2 linked regions of the Nodosilinea sp. E11 genome follow. The protein of the gene in region 2 interacts with the protein of the main gene of each other region in a pairwise test. Links are inferred from orthologs where the notes say so. Each region holds a gene or a part of one and is shown on either strand. Other genes may lie near its edges.

Evidence for each region. Proteins that work in one complex are often made in the same cells at the same time.
Region 1: the proteins of RRF56_RS12620 (region 2) and sfsA interact in binary tests that used the Escherichia coli proteins (3 or more experiments, as listed by UniProt). The link is inferred for Nodosilinea sp. E11 from one-to-one orthologs.

Annotation. Positions count from the first base shown.
Region 1 is NZ_CP136520.1:1,662,486-1,667,806, forward strand. Bases 1-2,725 are described here. They hold sfsA (DNA/RNA nuclease SfsA), read right to left. Parts: upstream 1,865-2,725; coding sequence 1,136-1,864; downstream 1-1,135. Other genes in these bases: RRF56_RS09750 (HEAT repeat domain-containing protein), read left to right, coding at 1-117; RRF56_RS09755 (WecB/TagA/CpsF family glycosyltransferase), read left to right, coding at 268-1,008; recJ (single-stranded-DNA-specific exonuclease RecJ), read right to left, coding at 1,912-2,725. Also shown: more of recJ, read right to left, coding at 2,726-4,245; RRF56_RS09770 (hypothetical protein), read left to right, coding at 4,577-5,321. UniProt on the Escherichia coli protein: Binds to DNA non-specifically. Could be a regulatory factor involved in maltose metabolism.
Region 2 is NZ_CP136520.1:2,327,920-2,336,013, reverse strand. The notes cover bases 3,100-6,000. They hold RRF56_RS12620 (glutamate-5-semialdehyde dehydrogenase), read right to left. Parts: upstream 5,261-6,000; coding sequence 3,938-5,260; downstream 3,100-3,937. Other genes in these bases: RRF56_RS12615 (ArsR/SmtB family transcription factor), read right to left, coding at 5,384-5,653; RRF56_RS12625 (prephenate/arogenate dehydrogenase), read right to left, coding at 3,100-3,908. In the rest of the region: lepA (translation elongation factor 4), read right to left, coding at 1-462; RRF56_RS12635 (hypothetical protein), read left to right, coding at 692-925; RRF56_RS12630 (ATP-binding protein), read left to right, coding at 1,095-2,915; more of RRF56_RS12625, read right to left, coding at 3,066-3,099; RRF56_RS12610 (metallothionein), read left to right, coding at 6,052-6,222; RRF56_RS12605 (cofactor assembly of complex C subunit B), read left to right, coding at 6,354-7,058; RRF56_RS12600 (class I SAM-dependent RNA methyltransferase), read right to left, coding at 7,072-8,094. UniProt on the Escherichia coli protein: Catalyzes the NADPH-dependent reduction of L-glutamate 5-phosphate into L-glutamate 5-semialdehyde and phosphate. The product spontaneously undergoes cyclization to form 1-pyrroline-5-carboxylate.

The DNA of each region.
Region 1 (5,321 bases), 670 kb from region 2 along the record:
GTAGAGCCTGCGACGCAACAGCCAATGATTCTAGCCGCCCTCGAACAAGCGCAGTACGACGACACCCTGGCCGTACAGGCCCGTGCCCGCCTGGCCTTAGAAGCACTAGACCAATAGAGGCAGCTGCGTTAAAGTCTTGCCGACGATGTTGAGAAATACGACACATTAATTCGATTTCGAGGTATGGTCTCTATGGTTAATGGGCAAAGGGCGTTGCCACCAGGCATCTAGCGCTCTAGCCTAGGGTCGAGGGTTGGGAGAGTAAACATGACGTTGGCAAATCGAGCAAACACCCCAGATGTATTGAAAGTCATGGGGTTACCCGTTCACTGGCGGGCCGACTATGCGGGCTGGCTGATCGATCACTATCGTCAGGGGCACGGTGCCCATGTGGTTACCCTCAACGCCGAAATGGCCATGCAGGCTGACCAAAACCCGGCCCTGCGCCAGGTCATTCTCAATGCTGAGCTAGTCATTCCTGACGGGGCTGGGGTGGTGCTGTACTTTCGCACCAAAGGGCAGCGCATTGAGCGGGCTCCGGGCATTGAGCTGGCGGCGTCAGTGCTCAAGCGCCTATCCCCCCAAGAAACAGTTTTCATGTACGGTGGCGTGCCCGGCGTGGCCGATCGCGCCGGGCTCTACTGGCAGCGGCAACTGGCTGGGTTACAGATTGCTGGCACCCAGCACGGCTACCTCGGGCCTGAAGACCAGCCCGATTTTTTGCGGCATTTGGAGCGACTCCAGCCCAGCGTTATTCTGGTCGGCATGGGCGTACCCCGCCAAGAACTGTGGATTCGTGAACATCGTCACCTCTGCCCCAACAGCGTTTGGATTGGCGTGGGCGGTAGTTTCGACATCTGGGCTGGGGTCAAATCTCGCGCCCCCGAGTGGATGTGCCGCAACCACTTGGAATGGCTCTACCGCCTCTACAAAGAGCCCTGGCGTTGGCGTCGCATGCTGGCGTTGCCCCACTTTGCCTGGCGATCGCTGACTTACTCGGCGCGCTAGCCTGCCTATTTATGCAGGGCATTGCCGTGCAATGCCCCTACCAGAAAATTCCGCCTGTCAGGGTGTCCTACCTCAATCAACGGCTGCCATTGGGGCGCGATCGCCTTCATCCTTGCAGGATCTGGTCTTAGGCTAAAACAAGCGGGGCGAGACCCAGGTAACGCAGGCCGGCGGGAGTAATGTCAAAGCGGCAGGGCAAGATCTGCACTCCCTTAGCGATCGCCTCGCGCAGCAGCAGCCCGTAAGTGGGGTCGGCCTCATCGCCGGGCGAAAACGCGGTGCAGTCGCCCCGGTTAATGAAGTACAACATCACCGCCTGGGCGGTGGGAATCAATGCCGTCAGTTCTCTGAGGTGCTTTTGGCCACGGGTTGTCACCGTATCGGGAAATAGCGCCAGGGTACCCTTGGCCCAGGTGGTGTTTTTCACCTCGATATAGGTGATCGGAGCCGCGTCTTCCCCAGCGATCACAAAATCGATTCGGCTTTTACCATCGCCGCCGTAGCGTACCTCTGGGCGAATGGTGGTGTAGTCACCCAGTTCTGGAATTTGCCGCGCCTCTAGCAGCGACTTCACCACCCGGTTGGGCAGCGCCGTGTTGACCCCGGCCCAGGTGGGCACCGTGTCGTTAACTTCCGCCAGTTCCCAGGTGTAGGCCAGCTTGCGCCTGGGGTCAGAACTCTGGGAAACCAGCACTCGCCCACCGATGTGGCACACCCCAGTCATCGGCCCCGTGTTGGGGCAGTGGGCTGTGATCACCTCCCCAGTTTCGAGTTCAATATCGGCAAAAAATCGCTTGTAGCGCTTTAGCAGAGTGCCCTCAATCAGGGGCGGCAAGGGATAGAACCAGTCGGTCATAACAAGGGCTAAGGGGGGGTAATGCTCACCCTATCAGGAATGTGACCCTACCCAAACCTGGGGTCGTGCCCTAGGGCGCTCACCGGCACCTGGGCAAAATAGCGACGGCGAAACTGCTCCTCTTGCAGGGCATCTAAAAACCGCCTGACGGCGGCTGGGTCAGGGCTTACCGAGTCAGACTCGATGGGGTCGGGAGCAGGCTGTATCGCCAGGGTTTCTAGGTCATCAACTATCTCAAAGCCCACCGCTGCCAAGGCGGCCAACCCCAACGACAGACTCGTGGGAGACAGCCGCAGCCGCTGCATTAGCTGTACCCTGGTCACCACCGTTGCCGTACGAGCGAGGTATTTGGCAATGCCCACCAGTTCTTGCCACAGATCTAGCGGCAAGCGGTCATCGACCACCAAGGAAAATGCCAGCGCCACGGGCAACCCAGCCTGGACGGCCTGGCGCTGCCAATCTTGCCAATCGCGCCACTGGGTAGGGGCTTGGTCAACGACTAGGGCCGCATCTTGGGCGGCGGGGGTGGCCTGCCGCCAGTCGAGAATAGGCAGTATCTGGTCGGATATTGCAACAGCCGTCTCGACAAGCACCGGACGCACATCCACCAGTTTGACGTGGTAGCCGTTATAGCTGTTGAAATCTAGCTCGACGACCAGGTCACAGCGACCGGGGGGCAGTTCATCGCGGTAGTGGCCCCACCACTCCCCAGGAAAGCCCGTCTGAGCGGTGTCGTCCCACAGCTCAAATTCAGTTTTGATGAACCCCACGGTTTTGTTGTGGCGATCGCGCAGTTTTCGGTGCGAGGTATTTCTAAACCACCCATTGCGAATCAGCAGCTTGGGCACTGGGTTACCCATACCGCAGGGTTCGAGCCCCTTCAGCTCGCGAAACAGCGGCTGACCCAGCTCAGCCACCGTCACGATTAAATCGATCGCCAGCGCGGGCTGAGGTGCACCGTCCCCCCCCAACTGTTCGCGCACCATGCGGTTGAGTGCCGCCGCCAGCACATCGATGTGGGCCACCGGCAGGGTAAGCCCCGCCGCCAACGGGTGACCGCCAAAGCCAGTCAGCAGCTCGGCCTGGGCCTGAAACAGCTGGTAGAGATCTAGCCCCGCTACCGATCGCGCCGACCCCCTGGCCATAGGGGGGCTGCCATCCTCCGGTGGCGGATCGAGGCGCAGCAAAATGGTGGGCCGCCCCAGGGCCTGGGTTACCTGCCCTGCCACCAGGCCCAACAGCCCTGGCTCCCACTGCTCGTCGGCCAGAACCACACAGCGAGTCGTAGACAGATCGACCTGGGCGACCCGTGCCATCACCTGGTTGTAGAGGTCGCGCTGGAGGGCTTTACGGCGGGTGTTGGCCAACTCGGCCTCATGGGCCAGGGTTTTGGTGCGAGAGCCAGCTTGACTCGTCAGCAATTCCACACAAAAACTGGCATCGCCATGGATACGGCTGACAGCATTGATCCGGGGGCCGAGACCAAAGGAAATATCGGTGGGGCGATCGCCCGTGCGCTTGCACAGCGCCAACAACTCTGCCAGCCCTGGCCGTGGGTACGGCGGATGGGGCTGAGTTTGGGTTTGTAGCCGGGTCAACCCCACCTGCGCCAGATAGCGGCAGTCGCCCCGCAGCTCTACTAGGTCGGCAATTAGGCCAATCGCCACCAGGTCTAAAACATGGTCGAGGGGCAGGGGCGGCGGCGACTCCAAGGCGGCGTAGAGGCCCTCCAGTAGCTTGTAGGCCACCGCCACCCCCGACAGCGTCGCCAGCGGATGATCGGACGACAGAGAGCGGGGGTTGATCAGGGCCACCGCGCCCAGCTCTCCCTCCGGCAGCGTGTGGTGATCGGTGACAATCACCTCCAGGCCGAGCGCCTTGGCGTAGGCAATTTCGGCCCCATTGGTGCTGCCGGTGTCGCAGGTCACCACCAGCGTGGCTCCCCACTCAGCTAGCTGGTCAAGCCCCCGCCGTGACAGCCCGTGGGACTCGCTCAGACGGTTGGGGATATAGTACGTGAGGCGATCGCCCTTGGGAATTAGCTGCCCCAGCCCATCCCACAACACAGCGGTCGAGGTCACCCCGTCGGCATCAAAGTCACCCCAGATCGCCACCTGCTCATCGGCCGCGATCGCCTGTTTAAGGCGCTCAATGGCGATCGCCATCTCTGCCCCAAAGGCGCTGGCGGGGGTAGGCCGATACACCGCCGGGTTTAACCAGCCCGGCAGCTCTTCAAGCCCGCAGAGCTGCCGCTGCCACAGCACCTGGGCCAACCAGCGCGACGGCTGAGCCCCCGGCAGAGCCTGAGTCACCGCCTCTACCCAGCGATCGGGGCAAGCCTCGATCGGGGGCAGATCCCAGCGCAGCGGTAGTGCATCCATAGCGGTCAACCTAGCGAAGTCAAGAAATGGTGAGGCGGGAGTGATGGAAGTTTGACAGACTAGGGCAGTTTAAATAAGCTTCCATAAATTACAGAAAGCCTAAAATCCTAGATCAATTTCCTACGATAGGGTGAGGAAGATCTTCAAAATCATCCGATTGGCTGAGTATATCTATAGTAATCCTCCGTCTTAGGGTAGAGCTATAGATGCCCGCCATCTCCCATCGTCCCTGATGCGGTCAGGTTGACTGTCATGGAAGCTCCGGGTTCGTGGGACCCCACCCATAGCCACCTAGATTGTTTCTGGGGTTGTGTACTCCTCACTAATTACTATGACCAAACGTAGCCACCCTGAGCTAGACGGGCAACATCCTCAAACACTGTATCGATTTGAGCTCAAACGCCCTGGCCAAGCCCTGCGAGAACGGCTAGCCTGGGGGGCCGTTGGTCTATCCCTAGGCCTGGCCCTTGCCGGCGGATATTCACTGGTGACCTCTCAGCCGCGAGCCTGGTCATGGCCGCCCAATCGCGCTGCTGCCGCCGCCGTAGACAACCCCTTCTACCAGGGCAGCGAGCGGGCCATGTCAGCCGCCGAGCTCACCCAAACCGCCGAATTTAGCGAAGAGTGGGCCGAAGTAGCCATGCTGTGGGAGCAGGCCATTGGCTTTATGCAGTTGGTGCCTCAGGCCAGTGGCCAGGGCAGTCTGGCCCAAGAAAAAATTGCCGAGTACGGGCGCAATTTGCAATATGCCCAGAGTAACGTCACCAGCCGCCCCAGCAGCACTCCAACCGCCAAAACCTACTGGACCCTGGGTTCTGATCTAGACCTAGTCTTAGCGATTCAGGGCACTCCCTCCCAAACCACCCAGTTTCCCAACACCTGCCAGCAAACCCTGCGCTACGGCAACAGCACCATTGAGCTCAACAACGGCTACGTCAAGCAGTACAACAACGCCGATGGCACCCTCAAGGTGCTGGGCGAAGGGTCTATGATACTCTCGGCTCAAGCCGCCCAAGACACTTGGACGCTAGGATCGAGCGAAGCCCAGGTCATGCAATTGCAGGGCACCCCCACCC
Region 2 (8,094 bases):
GTCTTCGATTTCTTGTCGAATGCGCTCGGGCTCTGCCCCAGGCAGGTCAATTTTGTTGAGAACGGGGATGATTTCGAGGTTGTTCTCTAGGGCCAGGTAGACGTTGGCCAGGGTTTGGGCTTCGACTCCTTGGGAGGCATCGACCACCAGCAGCGCCCCTTCGCAGGCGATTAGCGATCGCGACACTTCGTAGGAAAAATCGACGTGCCCTGGGGTGTCGATCAAGTTGAGCACGTAGTCTTTGCCGTCCTGGGCCTTGTAGTTCATGCGGGCGGCCTGGAGCTTGATGGTGATGCCCCGCTCTCGCTCTAGATCCATACTGTCGAGGAACTGAGCTTTCATCTCGCGATCGCTCACTGTACCAGTGCGCTGGAGCAGCCGGTCAGCCAAGGTCGATTTGCCGTGGTCAATGTGGGCAATAATCGAAAAATTGCGAATCTGAGAGACGGGAACCTCTGTCATACAAGACTTATCCAACCATGGGAGTTTACAGACTTTAATATTGTAATCCCTCGTTTGAGCTAATGCTCTAGGGGCAGGCTGGAGGGGTAGGCAGGATGGGGTAAATTTATTATGTCAAGGTCCCAAGACCTATAGTCAAGCAGGCGGCACAGGCTAGGGGCAAACCCACCCGCCCCAGGGCTTAGACTGGAGACTATACATGACTTATTCGGCACTTAGGGCACCCACTATGCAAAACTCTGCACCTCCTTCCGGCGAGCGGTCGGCGGAAAAAGTTGACCTCTCTGTGCAAATCGACAAAGACCTGCTTGACCAGGTTTCTCACCTGTCCTCTGACCCCAGCAAGGTGATCGATGTGGCGCTGCGCCAGTGGTTGCGGGGCGATCGCCGCTACGAAGACGACCTGGTGCGCCACCTGCCCCGCAACCCCACGGTGCCCCCCAAGGGCGAGTGGAACGACTAACTCAAAGATTTACTAAGCTCGAAGATAGAGCGGCTAGGGTGTCAGGTGAGGTGTTGAGACCTCGTTCGGGCACCCTAGAGCTTGGTGCCTGCGTTCCTTAATTTGCCTTAACTAGAGCCATTGGTCGGTTGAGTTGGTTACTATGGGAGCGTTCCGGCTCCGTACTGCTATGCGATCGCGACGTTCCTTCCGTACTCTGGCCGCAGCCGGTGAGATGGCCCCAGGCGAACCTGTGTCGGCCTGGATGATGGTGCTTAGCCCCAGTGGCATAGTGGAGTCGATCCAAACCCTGGGCGCATCCGTATTACCGCCAGCGCTGACAGCTACCTGGGTCGGGCGATCGCTCGCCGAAGTTGTGGCCTTTACCACCCCCTATGCCCTGGGCCATGCCCTCAGCCGCTTGGCTACCCAAAGCGAACCTGTGCAATTGTCTGGTCGCTGCCCCTTGGGGTCCCACAGTCTTGATGTGCAGTGGGTGCTACAACCTCTGCTAGGGCTTGATGGCAAGCTGTTTCGCATTGCTGCTACGGGCTACCTGGCCGACCTCAACGGTCTGGCTGATAGTTTGTGGCTCCGGGCCGTGGCACCAGCTGCGGTAGCTCCAGAGTCAGCCTCGGAAATCTGTACCCAGCTTCAGACCTACTCGCCTCGGCTCAACCAAATCACCCGCAACGTACGCTGGACCCTGGACTTAGAAATCATTCGCCAGCAAACGGTGGAGGGACTGGGTGATTTGTTTGAGGTCGACCGCTGCTTGGTTTGTAGCTGTGCCGTCGCCCCCAATACGGCTCCCGAAGCCGTCACGGTCGCTGCTGAATATGTGAAATTTAACGATCTGCCGACCTGTCAGGGGCAGGTGTGGTTACTGGCCGAAACCCCCTGCCTGAGCGCCGCTGTCCAGGCTCCGGTGGGGGTGATACCACCTCGGCAACCAGCGGATCCGTCGATCGTGGCGGTGGCTACGCGTTACCAAAACACCATCAATGGGTTCATTGTGCTCCACGACCGGCCTACTCGGGTGTGGACAGAGGTAGAGCTAAATTTGTTGGTCGATCTGGCCGATCAGGTGGGAACTGCGATCGCCCATGCCACCCTATTCAGCGAAAGCCACGCCCTGGCCATTAAGCTCCAGCAGGCCAACGCCAGCCTGATGGAAAAACAGCGCGAGTTTCAAGAAGCCCGCCGCCAGGCCGAAGAAGCCCGCCAGCAGGCCGAAGAAGCCTCACGGCTAAAAAGCGAGTTCCTGGCCAACACCTCCCACGAGCTGCGCACTCCCCTCAACGGCATGATTGGCTTTCTCAAGCTGGTGCTTGACGGCATGGCCGACGACCCCGCCGAGCAGGAAGAGTTCATCGAAGAAGCTCACAAGTCAGCCATTCACCTGCTGCAACTAATTAACGATGTGCTCGACATCGCCAAGATTGAAGCCGGCAAAATGCAGATCGACATGGGGCCGATCAGCCTTAGGGAGCTGTTGGCGGATCTGGAAACCTTTATGCGCCCGCTCTCTAACCAAAAGAATCTATATCTAGAGCTTTTGCTGCCCGCCACCCGCGACGATATCACCGTCAACGGCAATTACCAACGCTTACTCCAGGTGCTGATTAATCTGGTGGGCAACGCCATTAAGTTCACCCATGAGGGCGGGGTTACCATCAGCGCCGAGGTGAAACCGCAAAAGGTCGAATATAAAGGTAAACCCTGGCCTGGCCTGGTCAAAATTAGTGTGGCCGACACCGGTATTGGTGTGTCGCTCGAAAAGCAAGACCGGCTGTTTCAAAGCTTTAGTCAGGTAGACGGCGATCGCACCCGCCAGTACGGCGGCACCGGCTTAGGCTTGGCCATTTCCCAGCGTTTGGTCGAGGCCATGGGCGGCGTGGTGCAGTTCATCAGCATGGGCGAAGGGCTGGGCTCGACAGTGACCTTTACCGCCCTGCTATATCAAAAACCGGTGGTGATCGACAAAGAACCCGTGTACCCGGCGAAGTAATAGTTTGACCTGGCTCTCAGTCTCCCTAAAGCAACTGGATTTCTCGTTATACCGAATCCGAATTGCATAACCCCGATTCCCAAACGGCCAAACCATAGGGTCGCATGGCATGCGCCCTGCTGAACCGGGGTCACCAAACAGGATTCAGTATTAGATCAAGTAGGCAGGCCGGGCAGCTTGTGCCTGGGTAAGAGTGTTGTGCACTGCGTCCCAGTCTTCGGCAGAAATCAGCATTTTCATCTGCTCTAGCTGCTGCTGATATTGGGTTAGGGCTTCTAGCAGGGCCGCTCGGTTGTGGCGGGCCATCAGGGTACCCAGCTCTGGCACGCCGCCGCCTACCCGGCTGGTGTCTTGAAAGCCTGAGCTGGCCAAGGTTTGAGCCAGGGCCAGAATAGCTGGGTCAGCTTCCTCCTGGCAGGCGAGAATCAGGCTGCTGCTGACCATCACCGGCAGGTGCGAAATCCAGGCGACGGCGCGATCGTGTTGGGGGGGGCTGCACTGGCAGAGGTTAGCGCCCAGGCTGGCGGCGATCGCCCTCACCCGCTCCAGTGCCGCTGGGTTCGTGGCCTCGGTAGGCGTCAGCACGTAGGGACGTCCCTGAAACAGCCCTGCCTCGGCTACCGCCAGCCCCGCCTCGGCCTTGCCCGCCATCGGGTGTCCGCCGACAAAATGGGGCCACAGCGCCTCGATCGCTGGTACCAACTCTCCCTTCACCGAAGCCACATCGGTAATTACGGCCTCTGGGCTCAGGTGGGGCACGATCGCCGCCGCCGTGGCCACCACCGCATCAATGGGGGTGCAAATAAACACCATATCGGCCCCTGCTACCAACCCTAGGTCAGTGGCCGCTTCGGTAACTGCCCCCATCGCCACAGCCGCCTGAGCCGTCTCCTCGCGGCGGGCAATGCCAACCACGCTGTGGCCCTGGCCCACTAAATCTAGCCCCAGCGATCCGCCGATCAGACCCAGGCCAATAATGACGACACGTTCCATAGCTGCTGCTCCTGGGGCTCGACTCTAACCTAGAGCGGCAAATCTTTATGGGTGAAGGGCTTGGCCTCGCTGCCGCTGTAGGTGGCGGAGACATGGCCATCGCCCACCAGATGGTACTTGTAAGTGACCAATCCCTCTAGCCCCACCGGCCCCCTGGGGGGCATTTTTTGGGTGCTAATGCCCACCTCGGCCCCAAAGCCATAGCGAAACCCGTCGGCAAAGCGGGTCGAGCAGTTGTGATAGACCCCGGCTGCATCAACTCGGTTCATAAAGTAGGCGGCGGTGACCGGGTTGCGGGTGACAATCGCCTCGGTATGGCGAGAGCCGTAGGTCGCGATGTGGGCGATCGCCTCGGTCGTTGACGCCACCACCTTCACCGACAAAATTAGATCGCTATACTCTGTGGCCCAGTCGTCTGCGGTGGTGGGCACCAGGTAGGGCACGATCTGGCAAGCCTGGGCGTCGCCGCGAATTTCGACCTGGGCTTCTCGCAGGGCTGTCGCTAGGGGCGGTAGCGCCACCGCCGCAATGTCTTGGTGAATTAGCAGGGTTTCAATGGCGTTACAGGCGGAGGGGTAGGCGGTCTTGGCATCCACCGCGATCGCCACCGCCTGATCTAGATCTGCCTCTCGATCCACGTACAGGTGGCAAATCCCATCGGCATGACCCAACACCGGAATCCGGGTGTTGTCTTGCACAAACCGCACAAAGGCATTAGACCCGCGCGGAATAATCAGATCAACATAGCCTTCTAGATCTAGCAGAGCGCGGGTTTCTTCGCGGGTGGTAAGCAACTGCACGGCTTCGGGGTCTACCCCCGCCTCCTGCAAGCCTTGTTTAATCGCCTTGACCAGAGCCGTGCAAGAGCACACGGCCTCTTTGCCCCCCTTCAAAATCACGCCGTTGCCCGACTTAATCGCCAGAGCTGAAATTTGCATCACCGCATCGGGGCGAGACTCAAAAATTACCCCTAGCACTCCCAAGGGCACGGCAACCCGCTTGAGCACTAGCCCCTCGTCTAGCTCTCGGTGAATTTGCACCGGGCCTACCGGATCCGGTAGGCGCGCCACGTCATGCACACCTGCGATCGCCCCCGCCAACTTCACCTCATCTAGCTTGAGCCTACCGTAGAGAGGTTTAGCCAGTTGGTCCGCTACAGCGGCTTCGCAGTCGGCCTGGTTAGCCGCCACAATCTCATTGGCGTTGGCCTCTAGGGCTGCCGCTACGGCCTCAATGGCTCGGTTTTTCTCGGCGGTAGAGAGGCTGGCCAGGGTTTGGGCGGCCTGACGCGTAGCCTGGGCAATACTGAGCAGCGGTTGAACTGCGCTTTGGGCGACGGGAGAAACGGTCATAGCACTATAAGACAACCCGACAATACTTCAGTCTACCGTCTCAGTGAAAGCAGGTTGGTGGGCTAACCCCGAATCCTGTGGGTATGCCCCGCCTCAGCCATTGCCGACCCATCCCCTTTGACCTCACTCTTCCATAGGTTCATCTAGGTGCTCCGAGGCTTCGCGGTAGAGGTTAAACACATGGTCGTCTTTGAGGCAGTAGAGCACGTTGCGCCCGCGCTTGCGGTAGCTAACCAGGCGCGTCGCCCGTAAAATCCGCAGCTGGTGCGACACTGCCGACTCACTCATGGCTACGGCGGCGGCTAGCTCCCCCACGCGCATTTCTCTTAGGGCCAGAGCCGAGAGAATGCGCCAGCGATTGGGATCGCCCAGCACCCCAAAAAACTCCGCCATGCGCTGGGCTTTGTCGATGCTTAAAATTTCTGCCACCGCTGGTGTCCCGGCCTCGTGGGCACAGGCACTATGAGCACCAGTATTCTGGGCACCGGCAGTAGACTCAGCGGCGGGAACCGGGTCAGCCATAATCGTTCTCCAGCAGCCATTGCTAAAAGTATTCCATCTCAACCAGCACCTTTGCCCAAAACAAGAACCAGTCGTGCCAGCCCCGCTAGAGCTGAGACAGGCGCTAAGGCAGAACCAGCTTATCTCCTCTAGGCGATCGCCCCGTCCCACTGCAAATTGCACGGCCAAATAATGCCTGAATACCTGTTCATGTGTTATTGTCTATCTATGAACGATTGTTCAAGTGTTTGAGCAATAGTCTAGTTCACTTATCTAAGAGGAAACCTGCCATGACTACCGTTACTCAGATGAAATGCGCCTGCGACTCCTGCCTGTGCGTTGTCGATACTAGCCAAGCCCTAGAGAAAGACGGCCACTATTTTTGCAGCGATGCCTGTGCCAACGGACACCCCGAGGGGTCTACGGGCTGTGGTCACACGGGCTGCGGTTGCCACAACTAACGCGGCAGGCGGCAGGGTGCTGACCTCTCTGCCTGAGAGGCCAGCACCCTGCAGTCTGATTTCCCCCTTGAGCGGCTTAGCTCCCTTAAAATCGTCTTAACGAAGTAGTGCAGGGGAGATCGTTCTAAACCATGGCGCAAACTGACCCAAATCGGGTGCTGCGGCGGCTTCCCCTAGTGGTCGGGGGGCTAGGCGGCGTTTTGTTGCTGCTCAACCGCGTACTCACGCCAATGCTCACCGAGTCCCAGGCTCGCTCCGACGTGATGGGCGTTATTTTGAGCGCCGTGCTAATTTTGACCGGCTTGATCTGGCAGCGGGTTCAGCCCATCGCTCCGGAGGCGGTTACCCTGGTAGGCGAAGCCGGTCTAGAATTCGACGCAGCCTTGTCAGAAGCCACTAAGACTGAGCTGGCTTGGGCCTCGCATCTGCTGTTGACCAACACCGTCACCCGTTCGGTCGTGGTCTATCACCAGGGCAAAGTGCTGCTGCGGCGCGGTATCTTACCCCCCCAGGCCGAGGTTACTCCTGGCCCCATTCTGAAGCGGGTACTTGAGACTGGCAAAGCCATCTATCTGGTTAATCTCAGCATTTACCCTGGGCGAGTCGAGTTTGACTATTTACCCGAAAACACCCAGGGTGTGATCTGCCAGCCCATGGGTAAAGATGGCGCGTTGATTTTGGCGGCCAACGCCCCCCGCAGCTACACCCGCCAAGACGAAGCCTGGGTAGAGGGCCTGGCCGATAAATTGGGCCATAGCCTAGATGCCCTGAGTCTAGATGCACTGAACTCGGAGCCTGGTCATCCAACCTCTGAGGTTGCCACGTTTGAGGGCTAACCCAACATAGGCTTCAATACAGCTCATACTTCAGCCACTGGCAGGGCAGAGTGCCGTTATACACGGCCACCCGCTGGGCCGACTTCAGCCCAATATGTCGAGCCAGGGCTTTGTTGCCGCTGAGCACAAAGGCTGTCCACCCCTTAAAGCGCTGCTTGAGCACGTCGCCTAGCAACTTGTAGAAGGCCCCGAGGTCATCGTCGGCCCCCAGCCGTTCGCCGTAGGGCGGGTTGCACAGCAGATAGCCGCTGTCGGCGGGGGCCTCTAGGTCGGCTAGGTCGGCAGCCCAGAATTTAATCTGCTCAGCCAGATCGCAGCGTTGGGCGTTGCGCTGAGCCTGCTGAATGATGTCGGGATCGCGATCGCACCCCCCCACCCAGGTATCTAAGTCTGGTCCTCGACTGGCCTCGGCTTCCTGCCACAGGCGATCCCACAGGTCGCCATCGAAATCGGGCCAGGTCTGGAAGCCAAACTCCTCGCGAAAGAGGCCTGGAGCAATATTTAACGCCGCCAGGCTGGCCTCTAGCGGCAGCGTGCCAGAGCCACACAGCGGGTCAAACAGCGGGACGTTGCCAGGCCAGTCGGTGAGCTTGACTAGGGCGGCGGCTAACGATTCTTTGAGCGGCGCGGCCCCAACCGCTGGGCGGTAACCCCGCCGGTGCAGGCTGCTGCCCGAGCTGTCGAGGCTGACGGTGCAAGTATCGTTTTGAATGTGTACATTCAGCCGCACCTCGGGGTGTTGGGTGTCGATAGTCGAGCGATCGCCCCAGTGCTGGCGCTGCTGGTCAACCACGGCATTTTTGACTTGAAGAGCTGTGAAGTGGGTGTGGTTCAGGCGGCTATTTTTGCCGGTGGCATCGACCGCAAAGGTGAGCTCAGGAGACAGGTAGGGCCGCCAGTCAATACTCTGAATGCCTTGGTAGAGATCGTCGGCATCGTGGCAGGGGCAATCGGCTAGCTTAACTAGCACCCGAAAAACCAGCCGTGACCACAGGTTAACCCGGTACAGCAGCTCGCGATCGCCCTCAAAGGCAAC